Regions from separate parts of the Ruminococcus sp. RTP21484sp1_RTP21281st1_A8_RTP21281_210402 genome, predicted to be linked through region 1. Evidence: riboswitches for the same ligand, from Rfam matches in the RefSeq annotation. Region 1 holds a riboswitch; each other region holds the start of a gene.
What was found. A riboswitch is a leader RNA that binds a small molecule or an ion and turns the genes downstream of it on or off. The one in region 1 is predicted to bind tetrahydrofolate.
Positions count from the first base shown of each region.

Region 2: it holds a riboswitch for tetrahydrofolate, as region 1 does, so the genes downstream of both, folE (GTP cyclohydrolase I FolE) here and AB5170_RS05725 (folate family ECF transporter S component) in region 1, are expected to answer to the same signal.
Region 3: it holds a riboswitch for tetrahydrofolate, as region 1 does, so the genes downstream of both, AB5170_RS06380 (folate family ECF transporter S component) here and AB5170_RS05725 (folate family ECF transporter S component) in region 1, are expected to answer to the same signal.

Region 1 covers NZ_JBCPGE010000008.1:76,344-83,601, forward strand. The annotation lists gene AB5170_RS05720 (hypothetical protein) at 1-404, opposite strand, end outside; THF riboswitch at 931-1,032, shown strand; gene AB5170_RS05725 (folate family ECF transporter S component) at 1,119-1,679, shown strand; gene AB5170_RS05730 (N-acetyltransferase) at 1,890-2,645, opposite strand; gene AB5170_RS05735 (GDSL-type esterase/lipase family protein) at 2,935-3,555, opposite strand; gene AB5170_RS05740 (prepilin peptidase) at 3,830-4,339, shown strand; gene AB5170_RS05745 (hypothetical protein) at 4,336-5,349, shown strand; gene AB5170_RS05750 (CpaF family protein) at 5,346-6,539, shown strand; gene AB5170_RS05755 (type II secretion system F family protein) at 6,536-7,258, shown strand, end outside.
Region 2 covers NZ_JBCPGE010000020.1:1,308-8,565, forward strand. The annotation lists gene AB5170_RS10970 (serpin family protein) at 1-211, opposite strand, end outside; gene AB5170_RS10975 (8-oxo-dGTP diphosphatase) at 320-781, opposite strand; gene AB5170_RS10980 (aminopeptidase P family protein) at 887-2,674, opposite strand; THF riboswitch at 2,808-2,904, shown strand; gene folE (GTP cyclohydrolase I FolE) at 3,156-3,713, shown strand; gene AB5170_RS10990 (HD domain-containing protein) at 3,710-4,207, shown strand; gene folP (dihydropteroate synthase) at 4,247-5,056, shown strand; gene folK (2-amino-4-hydroxy-6-hydroxymethyldihydropteridine diphosphokinase) at 5,171-6,004, shown strand; gene AB5170_RS11005 (hypothetical protein) at 6,036-6,200, shown strand; gene AB5170_RS11010 (hypothetical protein) at 6,217-6,741, opposite strand; gene AB5170_RS11015 (hypothetical protein) at 6,864-7,112, opposite strand; gene AB5170_RS11020 (hypothetical protein) at 7,103-7,258, opposite strand, start outside.
Region 3 covers NZ_JBCPGE010000009.1:93,729-100,986, reverse strand. The annotation lists gene AB5170_RS06395 (RNA polymerase sigma factor) at 1-57, shown strand, start outside; gene AB5170_RS06390 (DUF4179 domain-containing protein) at 54-1,439, shown strand; gene AB5170_RS06385 (helix-turn-helix transcriptional regulator) at 1,595-1,750, shown strand; gene AB5170_RS06380 (folate family ECF transporter S component) at 1,903-2,469, opposite strand; THF riboswitch at 2,541-2,638, opposite strand; gene galE (UDP-glucose 4-epimerase GalE) at 2,833-3,849, shown strand; gene AB5170_RS06370 (MFS transporter) at 4,093-5,463, shown strand; gene AB5170_RS06365 (alpha-L-fucosidase) at 5,524-6,957, shown strand; gene AB5170_RS06360 (AraC family transcriptional regulator) at 7,073-7,258, opposite strand, start outside.

The sequences.
Region 1 (7,258 bases):
TAGGCCTTTCGTACTTCCAGCTGATGCTTTTTGTGAAAGTCGTCTACTACTTTCAATGCTTTTACAGTGCTGGTATCTTTGTTAGAGAGCTGACCCTCATAAATGACACTGATTTCATCTCCAGTGATCATGCCATCTTCGCATTCCAAAGTTGCTTCAGAAAGATCAAAAACGTAAGTTTGTTCCTGACTTTCCATAGTCAGGGTGGCACCGGTGAAATCCTTAAGGGTTCCTTTGATTTCATCCATATAAACACGCTGTTTGGGCGTTTCTGAAGTGTTCTGTAAGGTGGTTTCACTCTGATCAGAAGTAGAAGTATAGCTGGTGATTATATCACCGGCAGTACATCCTGACAGAGAGAACAGTACCAAAGAGCCAAGTAATAGTTTTGTGAAATTTTTCATTGTTGCTTTGTATCCTCCGAATCCGGAAATGGTACAGGAAGAAAATCGAAAACCTCTCGGCATGCATTCCATTCCTCCGAGTTATCTGGCATACGATAGCCAAGTCCTGTACATTCTGTAGTAGCATTTGTATTCATGTAATTATTATAAAAAACATTGTAAGGATTCTGTAGTGGCGACTGTTTTTGGCAGGATGATTTGTTTGTGGATTTTATATTCATAGAAACACTCCTTTTTGTCAAATATTTTTCCTATATAAGGGAAGATATTCTTAGAATATGCGAAAAAGAGGAGAGTATGCACAAACATTTGTCAGTGAACAGTAACGCGCTTCGCGATGCACAGAAATCATGCATTCGCATGATTTCGCGCTAAGATTCTCGGGTTTTCTGTGAACTTTGTTCACAAAAAACACTCGCGGAACATTACCAGTAAACAGTAACGACTAATTTATTTATGTGAATATTATAACAAATACATATTGAAATTTCTATATTTTGTGCTATAATCATTTTAAATAAATAATAGCGAAGTAGGAATTTATGCGTCAAGTGTTCATTGGCTGGGGAGTCGCCGTGAAACGAAAAGCAGCAGGACTGTTTACGATATATTTTCCGCACCCGTTGCTACATGTGAGAACATCTCATAATGTGGAGGGATTATTATTTATGGTAACTACTCTGTTATTTTAATCATTATGGAGGTGTTTTTTTTATGCGTAAAAACAAACAGACATGGAGTGTTAAGACTCTTGTATTCCTTGCACTGCTGGTAGCAATCCAGCTTGTGCTGTCACGCGTTCTGGTAATTGATCTTGGTGTATATCGAATTACATTGGGGACTGTCGCCACTGTATTGGCAGGTCTTTGGATGGGACCTGTAGCTGGTGGTGTAGAAGGTGCTGTTGCCGATATTATTGGATGTTTTATGAAAGGCTATGGAGTTAATCCACTGATTACTTTATCAGCAGTTGCCTGGGGTGTGATCCCCGGACTGGCTGGAAAACTAATGGCTGAAAAGAACAGAAAAGTAAAGACTGTTGTTATGTGTGTCGCAATTGCAGTCTCTGGCGTAGTGGGAACACTTGGACTGACCACTGCAGGACTGGTAATGATCGGAGCAAACTTCTATGCAATTATGCCAGGACGTCTTGTACAGTTTGCAATCATGACTCCAATCTACTCCGTACTTACCAGTCTTCTTTATTACAGCCCGCTTACAGGCATGGTTGTAGGAAACATAAGACCTGCTAAGCTGGAGAAGAAGACCGTATAAATGGCAGCAGTCCAGGATCTGAATTATATACAAAACCCCAAATTAAATAATATGGCATAAGATGGATTATGAAGCAATGCACTTACTGGAAAGTTGATTGTTTGAGAAATCAACTTGTTGAATAAGTCAAAAAATACGATTCCCAAATAAAAGGCTGTGATCAGGATAAACACTGATCGCAGCCTTTTTTAAACATGCTCTGAAAAGTTTTCAGTTTGTATGTGTCTGAACCCGGAACCAATAGGTGTAGAGATAATGAAGTCCAAGTGATTCATAAAGATTACGTGCTGGAGTGTTTCCCTCTACTACCTGAAGATAGGCCTTAGTTGCGCCTTTCTTTTTTCCTTCTTTTAGAAGTGCAGTACAAATCTGACGAGCATAACCCTTGTGTCTGAAATCTTCGCGAACATGGATAGCGTACAATCCAATATAATTTCGATCCAGAATGCCAAGCCCGGTTGCAATAATTTTTCCGTTACTCCAGATGGAGGCGCATACGGTGTCTTTTACGATGGCATGATACATGGATGGAACTACAGCACGGTGAACAGGATTAATGGTGCCTTTCAGATCAAAAAGACTTTCAATCCAAATATCTGGAATATCGTCAGTAAGAGTTACCTGATCGCAAGGCGCAGAAAGATCTGCTCCATCCAGTGAGGCTGCCATAACATTTGTTGTATGCTGGATTTCGTAGTTGCGGTTTTCCAGAAGATAATCAAAATTCGGAGAAACCAGAGGACTGATCTTAAAAATTGCAGGGCTGCCCAGTCGGGCATACTCTGCTTCGCAGAAAGAAACCTTTTCCCTCCAGGAAAGGGTAGAAGTTCCGAACTGCTCCACACTGTTTGTTCTATGTGTATAAAAATAGGAAAAACGGAGAATCCATCCATCATAAAGCTCCATTTTATGGGAGGGCCATGCATTTAGTGACATATCTTCAATTTCTTTAATGATTTTATCCATAAAAAAACCTTCTTTTATAAGTTTAGGGTCATTATACATAATTGTATCCAGCAATGCAACTGAAAATAGTCTGTTATAAGACAGATTGCTTTTTACACATCTTGCAGAAAGCCTTTTTCAAACACGCTCTAGTACATCGTTTCGTAAATAACTATACCAATCGCGTAGGATGTGAATTCGAGTGTGCAGGTATAAAAACGCAGGCGTAGCGGGCTACGCCGAGGCTTTTATACCTGTGCAATCGGATTCACAGACAAGTGAGTGGTATAGTTATTTCGAAAACGATGTACTAGTACGGTGAATAGCCGCAAATTAATTTATACAATCTGTCTGCCAGAAATTTTTGTCCCTGCTCAGTAAGGTGAATCCCATCTGTAGTAATTTCTGAATATCCATAACGACGCGCCTTTTCATTCAATTCCTCATGCAATGTAAGATAAGGAATTTGAAACTGTTCTGATAGCTGGTGGATCATTTGTGATATTTTCTGGCGAAAAGGAAGCCAGGTTCTATAACAGGCAGGCCAGGGAAAAAGAAAAGGCTCCATTAAAATAATGCGCGAGTTTGATTTTGCTAATATTGTTATAAGATCTGCATAGCATTTGTAAAAAGAAAAAAGCATATTCCTCTGCTGAAACGGTGTTCTGTCCGTATTCATTATTAATCCAATATCATTAATTCCGATTAAAATTGTTATAATATCACTTGTAAAATCAGAATCACCCTGAATTCTCTGCAGAAGTCTGTTTATAGTAAAGCCGTCAGTGCCATAATTGCGTACCTGATAGTCTGAGCCGTCCCTTTTAAGACAGTCTGACAGCATTTTTACATAGCCATTGCCAAGGAAATCTCTGGAAAAGCAGTGTTCACAATCGGTGATGCTGTCACCAAGACATGTTAATATTGTCATAATTTTACCTCCGTTAATATTATACTGCAAGAACAAAAAGGTTTATAGTTTTTTTAGAAAAATTTGTAAAAAAAAGACTGGACAAATGGAGATAGAGAACCTATAATAAGACTCACCAGAAGTCATCTGGTATCGAAGGTCATCTTTTCAGATCGACTATTCCCTATTCTACGAAAGATAAAATACAGAAAGCCTTTCTCAAACAGGCTCTAAAATACTTCAAGATAGCCTCCTGTTATTAGTAAATCTATGTAAAAGAAGGGATGGTACGTCTATGCTTTTTTACAGAATATTTCCTGCTATAGCGGCAGGCTGCGCCGCTCTGATGGATATTCAGAGAGCGAAGGTAGACAATGGCTGGCTGCTTTTTTGTGTACTGGTCAGTTTGTTTACGCGAATATGGAAAATGGATGTTAGCAGTCTCGGATCTTGGATATGCGGTCTGCTGGTACCGATACTGATTCTGGGGATTTTATTCATATTCAGAATGCTGGGAGCCGGAGACATCAAGCTCTTGAGTGTTATTGGAAGCATGATCGGACCGACGAAAATTCTCAATTGCATTTCCTATTCCTTTCTGATTGGAGCTGTCATATCAGCTGCTCTTATGATTTCAAGCGGCATTGTCTGCCAGCGAATTCTTTACTTATTACATTACATCAGTGTTTATTTCAAAACAGGAAAAAGAGAACCCTATTACAAAAGCGGTATGCCGTTGGAAAACTTTCATTTCACAGTTCCTATATTTTTAAGTGCATTGCTTTATGCGGGAGGTGTCTATTGAAGAAGAATATTTTTGCTGTCTGTGATCTTGAGGTGGATTATGCCTTGAATTTTATGGATTATCTTAATCATAAGAAAAATATCCCATTTGAGATTCAGGCATTTACCAACGTAGAGAGTCTGATCGCCTATGGGAAAATGAATCACATAGAGTTGCTGCTGATTTCCCAGAAGGCTATGTGCCGTCAGGTGCAGGAATTGGAAATTGGTAAAATTGTTATACTTTCGGAAGGCGTGCACCCACCGGATCTGGACCGTTATCCAAGTGTGTATAAATATCAGGCCTCTTCAGATGTTGTGCGAGAAGTGATGGCGTGTTACGGAGCCGAGAAAGCAGTAGCTCCGGCTGTTTTTCCTGTACTGAAAAAGACCACGGAAATTTATGCAGTATATTCTCCTTTGGGGCGCTGCCTGAAAACATCGTTTGCACTTACATTAGGACAGATTCTGGCAAAAGAAAGAGCTGTTCTTTATCTGAATCTGGAGGAATACTCCGGCTTTGAAGAAATGTTGGGAAAAGGGTTCGCACAGAATTTAAGTGATCTTCTTTATTTTGTACGGCAGGAAAATGGAAATCTGATTTATAAGATGAACAGTATGGTACAGACAATAAACAATCTGGATTTCATTCCGCCTGTACGTACGCCAGAGGACATACGAGGAACTGCATGGGAAGACTGGGAAAAACTGATACAGGAGATTGTACTTCACAGTAATTACGAATTTGTGATTCTGGATATTGGAGGGGCTGTAGATGGGACTTTTCAAGTTCTGGATATGTGCCGGAGAATTTATATGCCAGTGCTGTCTGATCCGGTATCCATATCCAAGATTGCCCAATTCGAAAACCTGATAAGAATCTGGGATTATCCGCAGATTCTTACCAGAACTGTAAAGGTACGCCCGCCTTTTCATGGAGGAAACGTGGCACCGGAGAATTATATTGAAGGGCTGCTGTGGAGTGAACTTGGAGATTATGTCAGGGAAATTCTGAGAAAGGAAAAGGAATGAGTCAGGAAATCTTTCGCAAACTAAGACAAATGCTCATGGAGAAGCTGGATGTTTACCGGGAACTTACAGACCAGGAAATTCTGGAAACGATTGATGAGCTGATCGTAAACACTCTGCGGGAATCAGGAGTGAGCCTGAAAGAAAAAGTGCAGCTTCGCCAGGAACTGTTTTATTCCGTCAGGAAGCTTGATGTATTACAGGAATTGATCGAAGATGAAACTGTAACTGAGATTATGGTGAATGGTCCGGATTCTATTTTTGTAGAACGAAAAGGAAAACTGACAAGGTGGCCGAAGTCTTTTACAGATCAGGAAAAGCTGGAGGATGTGATACAACAGATAGTGGGAAAATGCAATCGCATTGTGAATGAATCATCTCCTATAGTAGATGCTAGACTGGAAAATGGCGCCAGAGTCAATGTGGTTGTGGCTCCGGTAGCATTAAATGGTCCAATTCTGACAATAAGACGTTTTCCGGATACTCCAATTACAATGGAAAAGCTGATTGAACTGGGAAGTATAACTCCAGAGTGCGCGTCCTTTTTGGAAAAACTGGTAAGGGCCCGGTATTCAATTGTAATTGGCGGAGGAACGGGAAGTGGGAAGACCACATTCCTGGGGGCTTTGTCAGAGTACATACCAAAAGATGAACGGATTATCACTATTGAGGACAATGCAGAACTGAAGCTTCAAGGGATTGCAAATCTGGTGCGCCTTGAAGCCCGGACAGCGACCATAAACGGAGCACCGGGAGTAAGTATAAGAGATCTTATTAAGTCTGCACTTCGTATGAGACCGGATCGAATAATCGTAGGAGAAGTACGGGGTGGGGAAGCTATGGATATGCTTCAGGCACTGAACACCGGGCATGAAGGCAGTCTTGGAACAGCTCATGCAAACAGTTGCCGTGATATGCTGGCCAGACTGGAAATAATGACATTGATGGCGGAACTGGATCTGCCGCTTCAGGCGGTAAGAAGGCAGATCGCCTCTGGCGTAGATATTCTTGTGCATCTGGGACGTATGCGCGATAAATCAAGAAAACTTCTGGAAGTTTCAGAAGTATGTGCGTATGCGGATGGTGAAATCAGGATACAACCATTGTATCAATGGCAGGATGGGTGTGGTCTGGTGCCTGTGGAGCCTCTCCTGCACAGAGAAAAACTGGAACGGGCGGGGGTGAAATTATGATCAGGCAGAAAGTTGATTATGGAAAATACAGATATTCTCAGAAAGAAATTTTAAAATATATAGGAGAAAGTGCAGCATTGTGTGGTGCTGTAGATTATTTGTTCTATCAAACACCTTGGGTAATGTTACTTGTGGTTCCGGTTTCTGTGTTCTTTCTGAAGTGGAAGAAGAAACAGATGATCAGAGAAAGAAAACGGCGCCTTAATTATCAGTTTCGGGATGCATTGAATTCTATGAGTGTGGCGGTACAGGCTGGATATTCTGTGGAAAATGCAGTTTCTGCCTGTGTGCGTGATCTAGAGCAGCTATATCCGAAGAATGAAGATATTGTAGCTGAATTTCGTTATATAGAGACACAACAGAGAGTGAGTGTGCCGGTAGAAGAATTATTTCTGGATCTTGGGCAGCGCTGTAAGGTTGAGGATATTGAAAACTTTGCTTCAGTTTTGTATACAGCAAAAAGAAGCGGTGGTGATCTTGGAAATGTAATTCAGAAAGTGGCTCGAATGCTGGGCGATAAGATTGATGTAAAAAAAGAAATTGAAGCGACTCTGGCTGCGAAGAAGTCGGAACAGATGATCATGAGTCTTATGCCGGCAGGAATTATTCTTTATCTGCAGCTGGCATCACCGGGATTTCTGGATATTCTCTACGGAAATCCATTTGGAATCTGTGCAATGACAGTCTGTCTTACAGTATATGGAGCTGCTTACTGGATG
Region 2 (7,258 bases), on a different contig from region 1:
GGCTGAACATTATATTGGAATCCTGATTTTCTTTGGCTATTTCATCTGTAAGGTTAATAGAATTCTGCAGATTAACTGATTTATCAAGATCAATGTTCTTTTCAGCTGCATTTAATTCTGCGTGACTGGCTGTGGCAGCATATGCATGGATTGGAGGAGCCATGGTTGTCATGAACGTCAGTGCTCCGGCAAAAAGTTTTATTTTATTCATGTATAACCTCCTTGTACGGTCGATGAAGTCCTTTTTGCAAAGGTTTTCTGCAAGTTTTTGTTTTATTTTAACATATTTGTTTCTTCTTTCTGTTATATTAATTTTCATTTAGTATAAGCGAATTTCCGTATTTACAAGCAGCTCTCCCTCATATTGTAGTTTAACAGAGAAAAAACGTTTTTCCTCTGAAAGAAGCAGGTTCAGAAAAACTTTATCACCTTCCCATGTAGGAAGCTCTGGCACTATTTTCTTATCAACCCAGCATAGTTCGCCTTCATTGCATTCAATCAGTTCCCCGGTATATCCATCGGCTGTAAATACACACATAAGCTCAGATTCACATTCGCTGTTTATAAAGGTTACCAGGCCACGAAATTTGTAGGAAGTAAGTGTGAGTCCTGTTTCTTCTTTTACTTCACGCAGAAGACATTCTTCAGGGGATTCCTGATTTTCTGTATGTCCACCTACACCAATCCATTTGCCTTTATTTATGTCATTTTGCTTTTTTACTCTGTGAAGCATCAGATATTTGTCATCGTTTTCGATATAGCATAAAGTAGTTATTGTCATTTATTCTCCTTCCCGCAGGCGCTGCTTTTTTCTGTGAAATATAAAACAGGGGCGATGCATATCAGTTTTATACATGCCCCTGTTTACTGTTTTAAATGATTAGCTTTAGATTTCGCGTGTAGCTTCTTTCAGCCATTCTTTTTCCTCTTCTTCCAGATATGGAGAAATCTTTTTATATACCTGTGTATGATAATTATTAAGAAGTGCCCGTTCCTGCACAGTCATCAGCTCGGGAACAACAGCATCCAGATCAAACGGTACCATAGTCAGATGTTCAAAGCACATGAACTGGCCGAATGTAGTTTTCTCTGCTTTTTTGCATACGAGCAGGTTTTCGTGGCGGATTCCATATTGGTTTTCCACATAGTATCCAGGCTCATCTGATGTGATCATACCCTCTTCCAGTACTGCATTATCTCCCTGAATAATTCTCCAGCGGAAGCTGTTTGGTCCTTCATGAACATTCAGAAGATAACCAACTCCATGTCCTGTTCCATGATTAAAATCCTGTCCCATTTCCCATAACGGACCACGCGCCAGATAATCCAGATTTACACCAGTACAGCCATAACGGAATTTGGCATTTCCAAGGTTCAGCATGCCACGTAAAACAGCGGTAAAATATTTCTTCTGCTCGTCATTCACAGAGCCCATAACAATTGTGCGGGTGGTATCTGTAGTACCTTCGTAATAGTGTCCGCCTGTGTCTGCCAGAAGGAAATTGCCAGGCTCAATGGCAATATCTGTCTCTGATGTTGCAGAATAATGGTTGATTGCAGCATGAATGCCATAAGAAATAATGGGGTCAAAGCTGTTGTCGATAAAGTTCTCCTGCTGGGCACGGAAGCTGTACAGCTTCTCTCCTGCGCTTAACTCTGTTATTGGAATTTTGCCAACATTTTTCTTTAGCCAGCAGATGAATTTGGTAAGCGCAACTCCGTCTTTGATATGAGCGATACGTTCATTTTCTACTTCTACTGGATTTTTAATTGATTTTGGAAGAAAAGTCAGGTTGGCTTCATCCAGAATCGTTACTTCCTTCGGAATACTGTTTACCAGACGACAGTTGGCTTTCTTTTTACAAAGAAGAACTGTCATGTCTTTCTCAAATGTTTTTACATATTCATAAATGCTGTCATAGGGCAAAATGGTTACGCCATCCTTAGATAATGCGTCCAGAATTGAAGCCGAAAATGCTTTTTCATTTGCAAACAGCCTGATTTCTGTTTTGGTCATGACCAAATAAGAGAGAACAACCGGACAGCAATGTACATCGCCGCCACGAATATTCAGCAGCCATGCAATGTCATCCAGAGAAGTCAGTACAAATCCATCTGCACCTTTCTCTTCCATTGATTTACGGATTCTTCCACATTTGTCAGCACGGGATTCGCCTGCCCATTTTACATCCAGTTCCATAACCGGTTCGCAGGAAAGTGCCGGACGATCTTCCCATATTTCTCCTACCAGATCAGAATCCGTCTGAAGAGTGGCTCCTTTTTTTGCAAGAAGTTCGGCCAGTTCATCTGCTTCTTCGGCGCTGACGGTTCTTCCGTCAAAACCAAGGCACATTCCCTCGCCTAATTTTTCTTCCAGAAACTGGTGCACAGTGGGAACATCTGGTTCTCCCATTTTAAAAAGCTCTACACCCGTTCCCTCCAGCTGTGCGGCCGCCTGGATGAAATATCTTCCATCTGTCCACAATCCAGCCATATCCTGCATGATGACTGCTCTGCCGGCAGATCCGGTAAAACCTGTAATATATTTTCTGCACTTAAAGTATTCTCCTACATATTCAGATGCATGAAAATCATCTGTGGGAACAAGATAAGCATCTATTTTCTTCTCTGCCATTACTTCCCGAAGTGCGGTGATTCGTTCTTTAACTGTCATAAAACTGACTCCTTCCAGTGAATTTTGTCTATTCCTATTATAATATCCACGTTACCCTTTCGCAACCTGTTTAAGAAAAAACACTTTTCTATTCCCAAAAGACGTGATATACTAACTTTCGAAATGAATGATATGCAAAATAGGATTTTATGCGTCAAGTGTTCGGTGAATGGGGAGTTGTCACTGAAACGAAAAGCACGTCTTACGGTATATTATCCGCACCCGTTGCAAGCACTATAAGAGGGATATCTCATATTGTGTCAGAGCCTGCCCGAAAGGAGCTTTCTGCAAGATGCACATTGCGATTTGTGGAAACGTTTTTTAACAGGCTCAAGGGAATGTTTTCGACATACATTCTATCACAATTGGAGATATCCTTTTTTGCGTATTAAGCAGGCAGATATTCGAATTCGAAAATCCTTCCCCGGTTTTATCAAAAAAGGATAGTCTCCGCAATCAAATACAAAGGAGGTTATTTTTAATGGTTGACAAACAAAAAGTAGAACAGGCCATCCGCCTGCTTCTGGAAGGAATCGGTGAGGATATTACCCGGGAGGGACTGATTGATACTCCCGACAGAATTGCACGTATGTGCGAGGAAATTTACGGTGGTCTCGATCAGGAAGCAGATCACCATTTACTGAAGCAGTTTCCAGTAGAAAATAATGAGATCGTATTGGAAAAAGATATTACTTTTTACTCTATGTGCGAGCATCATCTGATGCCTTTTTATGGTAAGGCGCACCTGGCTTATATTCCCGATGGAAAAGTCACAGGGTTAAGCAAGCTGGCACGTACGGTAGAGGTTTATGCCAGAAGACCGCAGATCCAGGAACGCCTCACAGTACAGATTGCGGACGCTCTGGAGCGTGCCCTCTCTCCGAAGGGAATTATGGTTATGCTGGAAGCAGAACACACCTGCATGACCATGCGAGGCGTTAAAAAGCCAGGAAGCAAAACAATTACGACTGTAACCCGCGGAGCCTTCAAAGAAGATAAGGAGCTGCAGAAAATGTTCCTTTCCATGGTCGGAAAATGAGCAGTTCTTTTTCTGAAACAAACCGTATTTCTTTAATCTGGCGGCATCCCCTTTATCAAAAGCACTGTGAGAAAATACAGGAGCTTGAAAAAGATCGTATTTTCTGCAGACATACGCCGGAACACTTTCTGGATGTTGCCAGGCTGATGTATATTTATTCTCTGGAAAACAAGCTTAATCTGTCCAGGGAAATCATTTATGCCACTGCTCTTCTTCATGACATTGGCCGTGCGCAGCAATATCTGTCGGGTATTTCTCATGACATTGCAGGAGCTGAAATAGCCGGAAAGATTCTGGCCGATCTGCATTTTACAGAGCAGGAAAAAGAGGAAATATTATCTGCGATCAGTCAGCACAGGACGGATGGATCTGATAATGTATTGGCTATGCTGCTATATAAGGCTGATAAAAAGTCCAGAAATTGTTTTTCCTGTTCAGCAGCTTCAGAATGTTACTGGCCTTCTGAGAAAAAAAATCTGACAATTGAATATTAAGCCTTCTAAAAAATCTAACAGAAAGGATGGTTTCTATTTATGAAAATTGGAAATCGTTTTTTTGATACACAAAATCACACTTATATAATGGGAATTTTAAATATTACTCCTGATTCTTTTTCCGATGGCGGGAAATGGAATCATTTAGATGAAGCTTTGCGGCATACAGAAGCCATGATCGCGGATGGTGCGGATATTATCGATATTGGCGGGGAGTCTACGCGTCCCGGACACACGCCGGTCAGTGCAGAGGAAGAAGCTCAGAGAGTTTTGCCCGTTATCGAAGCGGTCAGAAAACGTTTTGACATTCCCATTTCTGTAGATACCTTCAAAAGCAGCGTGGCAGAAAGTGCGATTCAGGCCGGTGCAGATCTGGTCAACGATATCTGGGGATTAAAATATGATTCTGAAATGGGCGCTGTAATTGCCAAATATGATGCTGCATGCTGTCTCATGCACAATAAGTCCAATACAGAATATAACAATTTTCTCATTGATATGCTTTCTGAGACACAGGAATGTGTCAATCTTGCAAGAAAAGCAGGAATCAAAGATGAGAAAATCATTCTCGATCCAGGGGTTGGGTTTGGAAAAACATTTGAGATGAATCTGGAAACTATGAAGCATCTGGAGCTTTTTAAGAATCTGGGCTTTCCGGTTCTTCTTGGCACCTCACGCAAGTCGATGATCGGACTGGCACTTGACCTGCCTGTAGACCAGCGTGTAGAGGGAACACTGGCTACCAGTGTAATTGGTGTGATGAAGGGCTGTTCTTTTGTGCGTGTTCATGATGTCAAGGAGAACAGACGCGTGATCCAGATGACAGAAGCAATTTGGGGTTGTAATTGAGAGTAAAGAGGACATTCGCAATCCGCTTTGCTACTTGCTCATGAACGCAGTCGCGAAACGATTGCGTTCAAATTCCTCAAAATTGTAAATAGTCAACAGAAAGGAACAACTGTTATGGATGAAACCAGATTTGATAAAATAGAAATTAAAGAACTGGAAATTTTTGCCAACCATGGTGTCTATCCGGAAGAAAATGTACTTGGACAAAAATTTGTTATTTCTGCCACCCTCTTTACCCACACACGTCAGGCCGGGTTAACGGACGATCTGTCTGCTTCTATCAATTACGGAGAAGTCAGCCACATGATTACAGATTTCACCAGAAAACATACTTTTAAGCTTCTGGAAGCACTTGCAGAAAATCTTGCAGAGATGCTGCTCGACTCTCTTTCCGGTCTGGAACAGATCACACTGAAAATTGAAAAGCCATGGGCTCCTGTTGGTCTTCCACTGAAAACCGTATCTGTGGAAATCACAAGAAAATGGCATACTGCATACATTGCTTTTGGCTCTAATATGGGAGATAAAAAGCTGTTCATCGACAATGGGATACGTGGTTTGAAAAAAACAAAAGGATGCCGGATAGAGGCCGTTTCTGATTATCTTGTAACAGAACCTTATGGTGTTACCGATCAGGATGAATTTCTGAATGGAGTTTTGAAAATGCGTACCCTTCTTTCACCGGAAGAATTGCTGGAACGTCTTCATCAGCTGGAACAGGAGGCAAACCGGGAACGTATTATTCACTGGGGTCCTCGTACTCTGGATCTGGATATTCTCTTTTATGATCAGGAAATCATTGATACTGCAGATCTTCACATCCCCCATCCGGATATGCAGAATCGTGACTTTGTGCTGGCTCCTATGAACCAGATTGCCCCTTACCTCAGGCATCCTGTACTAAATCAGACAATTTCACAGCTTTTAAATATTCTTCTTTGCCGCTAAACGAACATGTCGCCTACCGGAGACATCACATATGAAAGTCAGCTGTTCCGCGCCTATGACGCTCCCACAGCTGCCGACCGCATTCGTAATCCGTGCTATCACGCCACCGTACGGTTCCGTATACAGCGGTTCAACCAACTTAACAAGTGACAATCTAACATTGGGGCTGCCGGAAAACAGGCAGCCCCTTGTGTAATAATTCGCATCTGCTGTCAGGAAGTGAGACGCTGTCCGCAATATTCACAGTTGCACAGGCGCCCTTTTATTATCTGATTCTTTGCACCGCAGCTGGGACAGGTAACTGTAATATAAATCTTCTCATTCACACGTCTGTTTGGTGCAGTAATCAATATATAATTTTCTTCTCTGTCTATCTGAATATTTCGAATATACCCTTTGGCAATCATTTTTTCCAATTTCCTTACAGCATCTTTTCCCATCTCAGTCTCAAACTTCTCAAATGAGAGCGTGCTCTGGGCATAAGATTCAAACCAACAGGCTATTTCTCTGGCTTTTTTCTTCTTCAATGCTTTTTGGATTTCCCGGAAGGTGGGATACAAAAATAACAATCCCAGTATAATCTCCGTTGCTGCCATTCCCCAGCGTCCTTCACCAATATATTTCTCTGCTGCGCCAATAGCTCCCAGAGTAAAAAGTATACAGAAGCCACAAAGAACCCATTTCAGTTTTCCTAACACTCCTGTTTTTTTATTCTTTTCTGTTAAAAAATCATTCATGTCTGTTTCCTCTTTCCCCAATTAATCAATCTCTGTTATATACGAAAGCCTGTTTAAAAAATCATTCCTGCAATCTGCACGCCCTGATGAATCTTCTGTCAGCATATACCCAAATCCGTCTGTCAGCCAGCTCCCAGCAAAAGCCACGCATCGCCTAACGGATCGTAATAATAAACCACATTATCTCCTGCCGCATAATATTTTTCTTTTGTAAAATGTTCCTCATGATCTGTCCCTATAACAAATACCGGACAGTTTCTTCCCTCAATATACTCCTCCGTACCGGTATACCACAGGGACATTCCAAGACCAAGGTAATAACTACCTTCGTCTGTTTGCGCAATCAAGTCCCTGGCAATATTTATATCCAATGAATAATCATACTCTGATTGATACTCATCCCAATCATAATATATTGAAAAATCATAGCAGTAGGCTTCCGCTGGATCATTGTCGTTCCATCTGCAGTTATCGTTATTTTGCCATCAGCATACTCACATTCTACCGTTTGATCGCT
Region 3 (7,258 bases), on a different contig from region 1:
TACAGAAACCGGAAAAAGCTGTTGAAACTGTTGGAAAAAGAAGGAGGACGCATATGAAAAAGTTTGATTTTTCAAAAGAATTTGGTAATATTGATCCGAAATATATAGAGGAAGCAGAGCGGGAATGGAGTGAAAAAAAGGAAAACCGGAGACCGAAAGGGTGGAGCAAAGCAGCAGCTGCCTGCGTGATCGTCACCTTGGGTTCTGTTATCTTTTCTAATCCACATATCCAGGCTGCAATAAAAAATATTACATTGTCCATAGGAGAAACCCTTGGTTTCCCCAAAAGCATTGAATCTTATACGGAAGTGTTGAATACCTCTAAAGAAGACAAAGGAATTACTGTAACATTAAAAGAAGTTGTTTTGGATAATGGGGTTCTGTTAACAAAGGTGCATGCAGAAAAAACATCTTCCGGGCAAAAGGGCACGGATGATGGTCAGGATGCCTGGACCTTTGCCAATACACAGCTTGACATTGATTATCAGAAAACTACAATAAATGGACAGAAAATTGAAGAATACGAAAGCGGACACTATCTGCCGTATTCGGATGAGGATTTGCTAAATATTGGACTGGATGAAAATGTCTATGATGCTGTTCTGGAATCTCGATTTTCCCTTGATGGTGATTTGGGAGAAAATCCGGAAGTACATTTGGTACTCGGTGCCTATCAAAATGAAAATCTTGGCGAAGATTATTTCGCAGAGTTTGAGTTTGATTTTTCTATTCCCCATGAGGAGCTTATGAAACAGACAGTTCATAAAAAGCTGGAAGATGTTTCTATTAAAACAAAAGAAGGAACCGTAAAATTAACAGACTTTTCCATGAATAAACTGCAAAGTATAATTACGGCAGAAATTCCGGAAGAACTTGAGGAAAAGCTGTATAATGGTAATGAGATGATGCTTATGGGGACAGACAGTAAAGGAAATCAGGTACAGTATGAACTGCGCAGTAATTCAGCAGATGGTAAATCTCAATGGAGTTTTAAAACCAGTTTCTGGGGTATGTATCAGCTGGATTCTGACGGCCCGGTTCTTTTGCTCCCGGATATTGACAGCGATTATCTGGAATTACAGCTTTATACCAGAGAACCTTACATGGCTGCTGCAGACACTGTCTGGGTTGATGACGATTTTGTAGAAATTGGTGAGACTACAGAAGAAGTAGAAGAAGTTCCAGAGGATACTTTGGAGGGAGAAAATCCGTCAGATGCAGAGGAGCCGGTTGAAACTCAAATTATCGGAGGGGCAGATGCTCCCACAGAAGTAAGGCTTCAAGACGATACAGACCAGAAAGAAAATACCGACGCAGCAGATAAAACGGATGAAGATTATGGAACCGAAGAAAGCGCATATGATGGAACTACAGGTGAAATCACTGCAGAATCTGACTGGACACCTGTCGGTGAAAAAATAAGGATTCAGATTAAGTAGAGAAACGTGAATCTTCTTAAAAAATACCATGTCAAAGAAGCTTTGCATACCTGTTTTTTCCACTGTAAAAGGTAAATTGCTTTTCATTAGGCAGAATTTTTTATATAATCCAAGTGAGAAGCAAAACCGATTGGAAGAACAGGAGCAGAGCAAATATGAACATTGGAACGCAGATATTAAAAATACGAAAAGAAAAGGCGCTGACTCAGGAGGAATTTGGAAAAATATTTCATGTTACCAGACAGACTGTGTCTAATTGGGAGAATGAAAAGAGATTCACGTTCATGGAAAAACAAATTCGTGCGATTTGACCAGATTGTGGGGAAAGCTGTTGTAAGATACTATCCTTCTTTTAAGTGGTTAGGATAATAAGAAACGCGAATATCAGTGGCTTATTTAGTACTGGAATATTCGCGTTTTTTATTTGATATCGCAAAGTTTTTATATTTTCAAATATATGTAATCAGTTGGCAGCCGGTTTTCTAAAAAGATTAAAAATTCCTGTCTGCTCAATCAATCTTGTGATGGTAAAGAAGATAAAGGAATCGATTGGCCACATGATCAAGTTCTTTACAGTACGCATTGGGAGGATTGCAAGGAATCCTTTTCCGTAGAGCATGTCCAGCCATAAGGTATTTAACAGAACATTTACAATCAGAACGACAACCAATTTTGCAATCAGCACGCGGCGGAAGGTGAGCTTATGTTTGTAGTAAAAACATCCATAAATAAATGCTGCGAGCATTGCGTTAAAGGTGAACCCAAAGAAAAATGGACCATCAGGGCGGATAAAGAATTTCACAATATCCAGCACACCGGCAAACAGACATCCGGTAATGGGTCCAAACAGATAATCAGCAATCTGGTTTGGGATACCGGAAAATCCAATTTTTACATAGGGACCGATATTGATAGAAGCAACTGAATTTAAAATCAGTGCCAGGGCAGCAAGCATTGCACAGACTGCCAGTGTAGAAGTGGTTTTCAGCTCTTTGGCTGAGGTGAGAAACATGTTCTTTGTTTTCTCCATAAAAAAATTACCTCCTTTTCTTTTTTCGCTCACAATAGGAGATAATTTATGGATTCATATTTATCTTCTGTTGCAGCGAGAAGCAATCCACGAACCGCAAGATTTCTCTTTTCGTCCTCCGGCAACTCTCCATCCGGAAGGCACTTTACGCTCATGAATTTACTCTGCATTACTTTACATGGGGCAGTATATAACAGATTATTGGAAAAAGCAAGAAAAAAATATATAAAAATATAAGTTTTTGCAATTAAGAAAACAGACAAGAAATCGTGGCATTTTCTCCATATTTTCTAAAACTTTGTCCATATGTTTTTACAAAAATCAGACTATAATAAAAGAAAAAACCGTTCAGGAGGAATCATTATGGCAATTTTAGTTACAGGTGGTGCTGGTTATATTGGAAGCCACACGGTAGTGGAGCTTCAGAATGCAGGATATGATGTTGTGGTACTGGACAATTTAAGCAATGCAAGTGAAAAAGCACTGGACAGAGTATCAAAAATCACAGGAAAACCAGTGAAGTTTTATAAGGCAGATATTCTGGACAGAGATGCTTTAAATGATATTTTTGACAAGGAAACTATTGAGTCCTGCATCCATTTTGCAGGTTTGAAGGCAGTTGGAGAATCTGTGGTTAAGCCCTGGGAGTATTATGAAAATAACATAGCAGGCACTTTAACCCTGGTTGATGTAATGAGAAAACATAATGTGAAAAATATTATTTTCTCTTCCTCAGCAACTGTATATGGAGATCCGGCACAGATTCCGATTACAGAAGAATGCCCAAAGGGACAGTGTACGAATCCGTATGGCTGGACAAAATCCATGCTGGAACAGGTGCTTACCGATATCCAGAAAGCAGATCCAGAATGGAATGTTATGCTTCTTCGTTACTTTAATCCAATTGGCGCACATAAGAGTGGAACAATTGGAGAGAACCCAAATGGCATTCCCAATAACCTTATGCCATATATTACACAGGTAGCAGTTGGTAAGCTGAAGGAACTTGGTGTATTTGGAAATGATTATGATACTCCGGATGGAACTGGTGTAAGAGACTATATTCATGTTGTGGATCTGGCAAAGGGGCATGTAAAAGCGCTTAAGAAAATCGAGGAAAATCCTGGGCTTGCGATTTACAATCTGGGAACCGGAAAGGGCTATAGTGTTCTTGATATTGTAAAGAATTTTGAAGCTGCAACTGGTGTGAAAATTCCATATGTGATCAAACCTCGCCGAGCCGGAGATATTGCAACTTGTTATTGTGATGCATCTAAGGCAGAAAAAGAGCTTGGCTGGAAAGCAGAAAACGGTATCCGTGAGATGTGTGAAGATTCCTGGAGATGGCAGTCTAATAATCCGCAGGGATATGAAGAATAGGATGTATATTTAAAATAAGAGAGCTGTGAGATGCAGCCCTCTTATTTTTTTGAATAATTGACCTTATGTTATAAATGAACGCATTTTTATCCTAAAATGTTCTATTTTTTTAAATTCTACAATTTTGTGCATGTTTTGTTAAATGTTGTTTATGTAATTTTGGGAAAGATAAAGATATAATTATATTCGGATTAAGGAAGTACGAAAATAAACCTGAAAAAACAGGAGAAAGAGAAGGAAAACATGGAAGAAAAAAGATATTTGAAATGGTACAACAAAGTCGGATACGGTTCCGGAGATGTGGCTGGAAATGTGGTATATGCATTCCTTTCCACCTTCGTAATGCTCTATCTGACCAATACTGTTGGATTGAACCCGGGTATTGTAGGAACATTGATTGCAGTATCAAAACTGTTTGATGGAGTGACCGATATTTTCTTCGGCTCTATGATTGATAAGACAAAAACAAAAATGGGAAAAGCAAAACCCTGGATGCTGTATGGTTATATCGGCTGTGCAGTTACTTTGATCGGTGTATTTGCAATTCCGGAAAGTCTTGGACAGACAGCGCAGTATGCGTGGTTCTTTATTGCATATTCCCTGTTAAATGCAGTGTTCTATACAGCAAATAACATTGCATATTCAGCTCTTACAGCTCTGATTACCAAAAACAGCAAAGAACGTGTAGAAATGGGATCTTACCGTTTTATCTTTGCATTTTCTACCAGTCTTTTGATCCAGTCTGTTACTATCAAGTTTGTTGAGATTATGGGAGGGGGAGCTGCTGGATGGAGAATTGTAGCAATCATTTATGCCATCATTGGACTTATTATAAATACAGTTTCTGCATTATCTGTAAAAGAGCTTCCAGAAGAAGTCTTAAACGAAGATGCATCAAGCGCAGTAGATGAAAAATATAGCCTTATTGAAGCTGCAAAACTGTTATTTTCCAACAGATTTTATATTATGATCTGCGTAACCTACATTCTGCAGCAGATTTATTCCGCAATGCTCAGTATGGGTATTTATTACATGATGTATGTATTGAAAAACGAGGATCTGTTCCCGGTATTTTCCTGGGCGATCAATATCCCGTTAATCATTGCACTGGTTATTACACCATCTTTAGTAGCAAAATGGAAAGGATTATATAAGCTGAATCTGGTTGGATATACCATTGGAACCATTGGACGTGCCCTTGTAGTAGTTGCTGCTTATATGGGAAGCGTACCGCTTATGATTGCCTTTACAGCCGTTGCTGCATTTGGTATGGGACCATGGCAGGGTGATATGAATGCGGTGATTGCTAACTGTTCAGAGTATACTTATCTGACAAAGCATAAACGTGTAGACGGAACCATGTATTCCTGTACTTCCCTTGGTGTGAAACTTGGAGGAGGACTTGGAACTGCGATTACAGGCTGGCTTCTGGAATTCAGCCACTTTAACAGTTCACTTGCTGTACAGCCGGATTCCTGCCTTAGCATGCTTCATACTATGTATCTGTGGATTCCAGTTGTGATTTGTGTAATCATTACTTTTATTATGTCACAGATGAATGTAGAAAAGGCAAATGAAGAATTAAAGAACAGTAAAATGCTGAAAACAAAATAAGCATTAAAATAACGAAATATAGCAATGGGATGTAACAATAAAAATGTCTAGAGGATGATTATGAACTATAGCGGCTTAAAAGAAGACAAAAGATTAATTGAAGCAGTACCGACCGCAAGACAGATTGCATATGAAAGCATGGAATTTTTCTGTTTCATTCATTTTACAGTAAATACCTTTACCGGAAGAGAATGGGGCGATGGAACAGAGCCGGAATCTATTTTTAATCCGACAGAGCTGGATGCAAAACAGTGGGCGAAAACAGCCGCAGAGGGCGGTATGAAGGGACTGATCCTTACCTGCAAACATCACGACGGATTCTGCCTATGGCCATCAAAATACACCGAACACAGTATCAAAAACTCTCCATATAAAAATGGAAAGGGTGATATTGTAAGAGAAACAATGGAGGCTTGCAGAGAATATGGCCTGAAGTTTGGTGTTTATCTTTCTCCTTGGGACAGAAACAATGAATCCTATGGAAAAGGAAAAGAGTATGATGACTATTATGTGAATCAGCTTACAGAGCTTCTGACAGAGTATGGTGATATTTTTGTAGTATGGTTGGACGGTGCCTGTGGGGAAGGCGCAAACGGAAAGGTACAGAAATATGACTGGCAAAGATACTACCAGGTAGTTCGCAAGCTGCAGCCAAATGCTGTGATCTCTATTTCTGGTCCTGATATCCGTTGGTGTGGAAATGAAGCTGGTGAGGTACGCCCAAGTGAATGGAGCGTGGTAGCAGCAGATATGAAAGATCCGGCTCTGACCGCAGAGTTAAGCCAGCAGGAGGATAATGAAGAGTTCCGTGAAAGACCATTGGATGAAACACAGTCTGATCTGGGAAGCAGGGAACGTCTTGCGAAGGAAGAACGACTTGCCTGGTATCCGGCTGAGACAGATGTCTCCATCAGACCGGGCTGGTTCTATCACGAAGAAGAGGATGATAAGGTACGTTCTTTTGAGAATCTGAAGGATATTTACTTAAAATCAGTTGGTGGAAATACTACACTTCTGTTAAACATCCCTCCGATGAAAAACGGAAAGATCCATCCAACGGATATTCAGAACCTGAGGCAGTTAGGTGACTTTATCAAAGAAAGCTTTTCCAATAATTTAGTGGAAGAAGCTGGTATTACAACCATTCCACCACTTGACTGTCGGGAGATGTCCCCAGAAGTTCTTAGAACCGATGATTATGAGACTTATTTCCTGAATGAGGCTGGAACCAATAAACTGGTTATCAAGATCAAATGGATTGAAAGAAAAAAACTACATTATCTTGTTCTGAAAGAAGCAATTCCGCTTAGCCAGAGAGTTGAGGCATTTAATGTCTGCTATGAAGAAAACGGCAGCATAAAAAAATGCTATGAAGGAACAACTATCGGATATAAGAGAATCGTCGATTTGAAGGGAATCCATACAGATAGTCTGGCAATCGTAATTGAAGATTCCAGAGTTGCACCTGCGATGGCATTTGTGGGAGTATATTAAAATAGAAGAATAAGAAGTACATATGACTAGGGGAGAGCGTATGTAGAATATTAGTAATAAAAATAAATCAATTAAAAGCCCAGGCAGTTTTTGAACCTGGGCTTTCGTATACAGATCATTTCTTTTCTGGTTCAGTCATCTGATTCTCTTCATTTTGCCGCAGTTGTTTCCGAAACTGTGACGGCGAAGCGCCAAACTGTTTCCGGAAAAAGCGGCTGAAATATAATGGATTTTCATATCCAACCAGATTCGAAATTTCTGTAACATTGTAGTTTGTGGTTTCCAACAGAGATTTCGCATT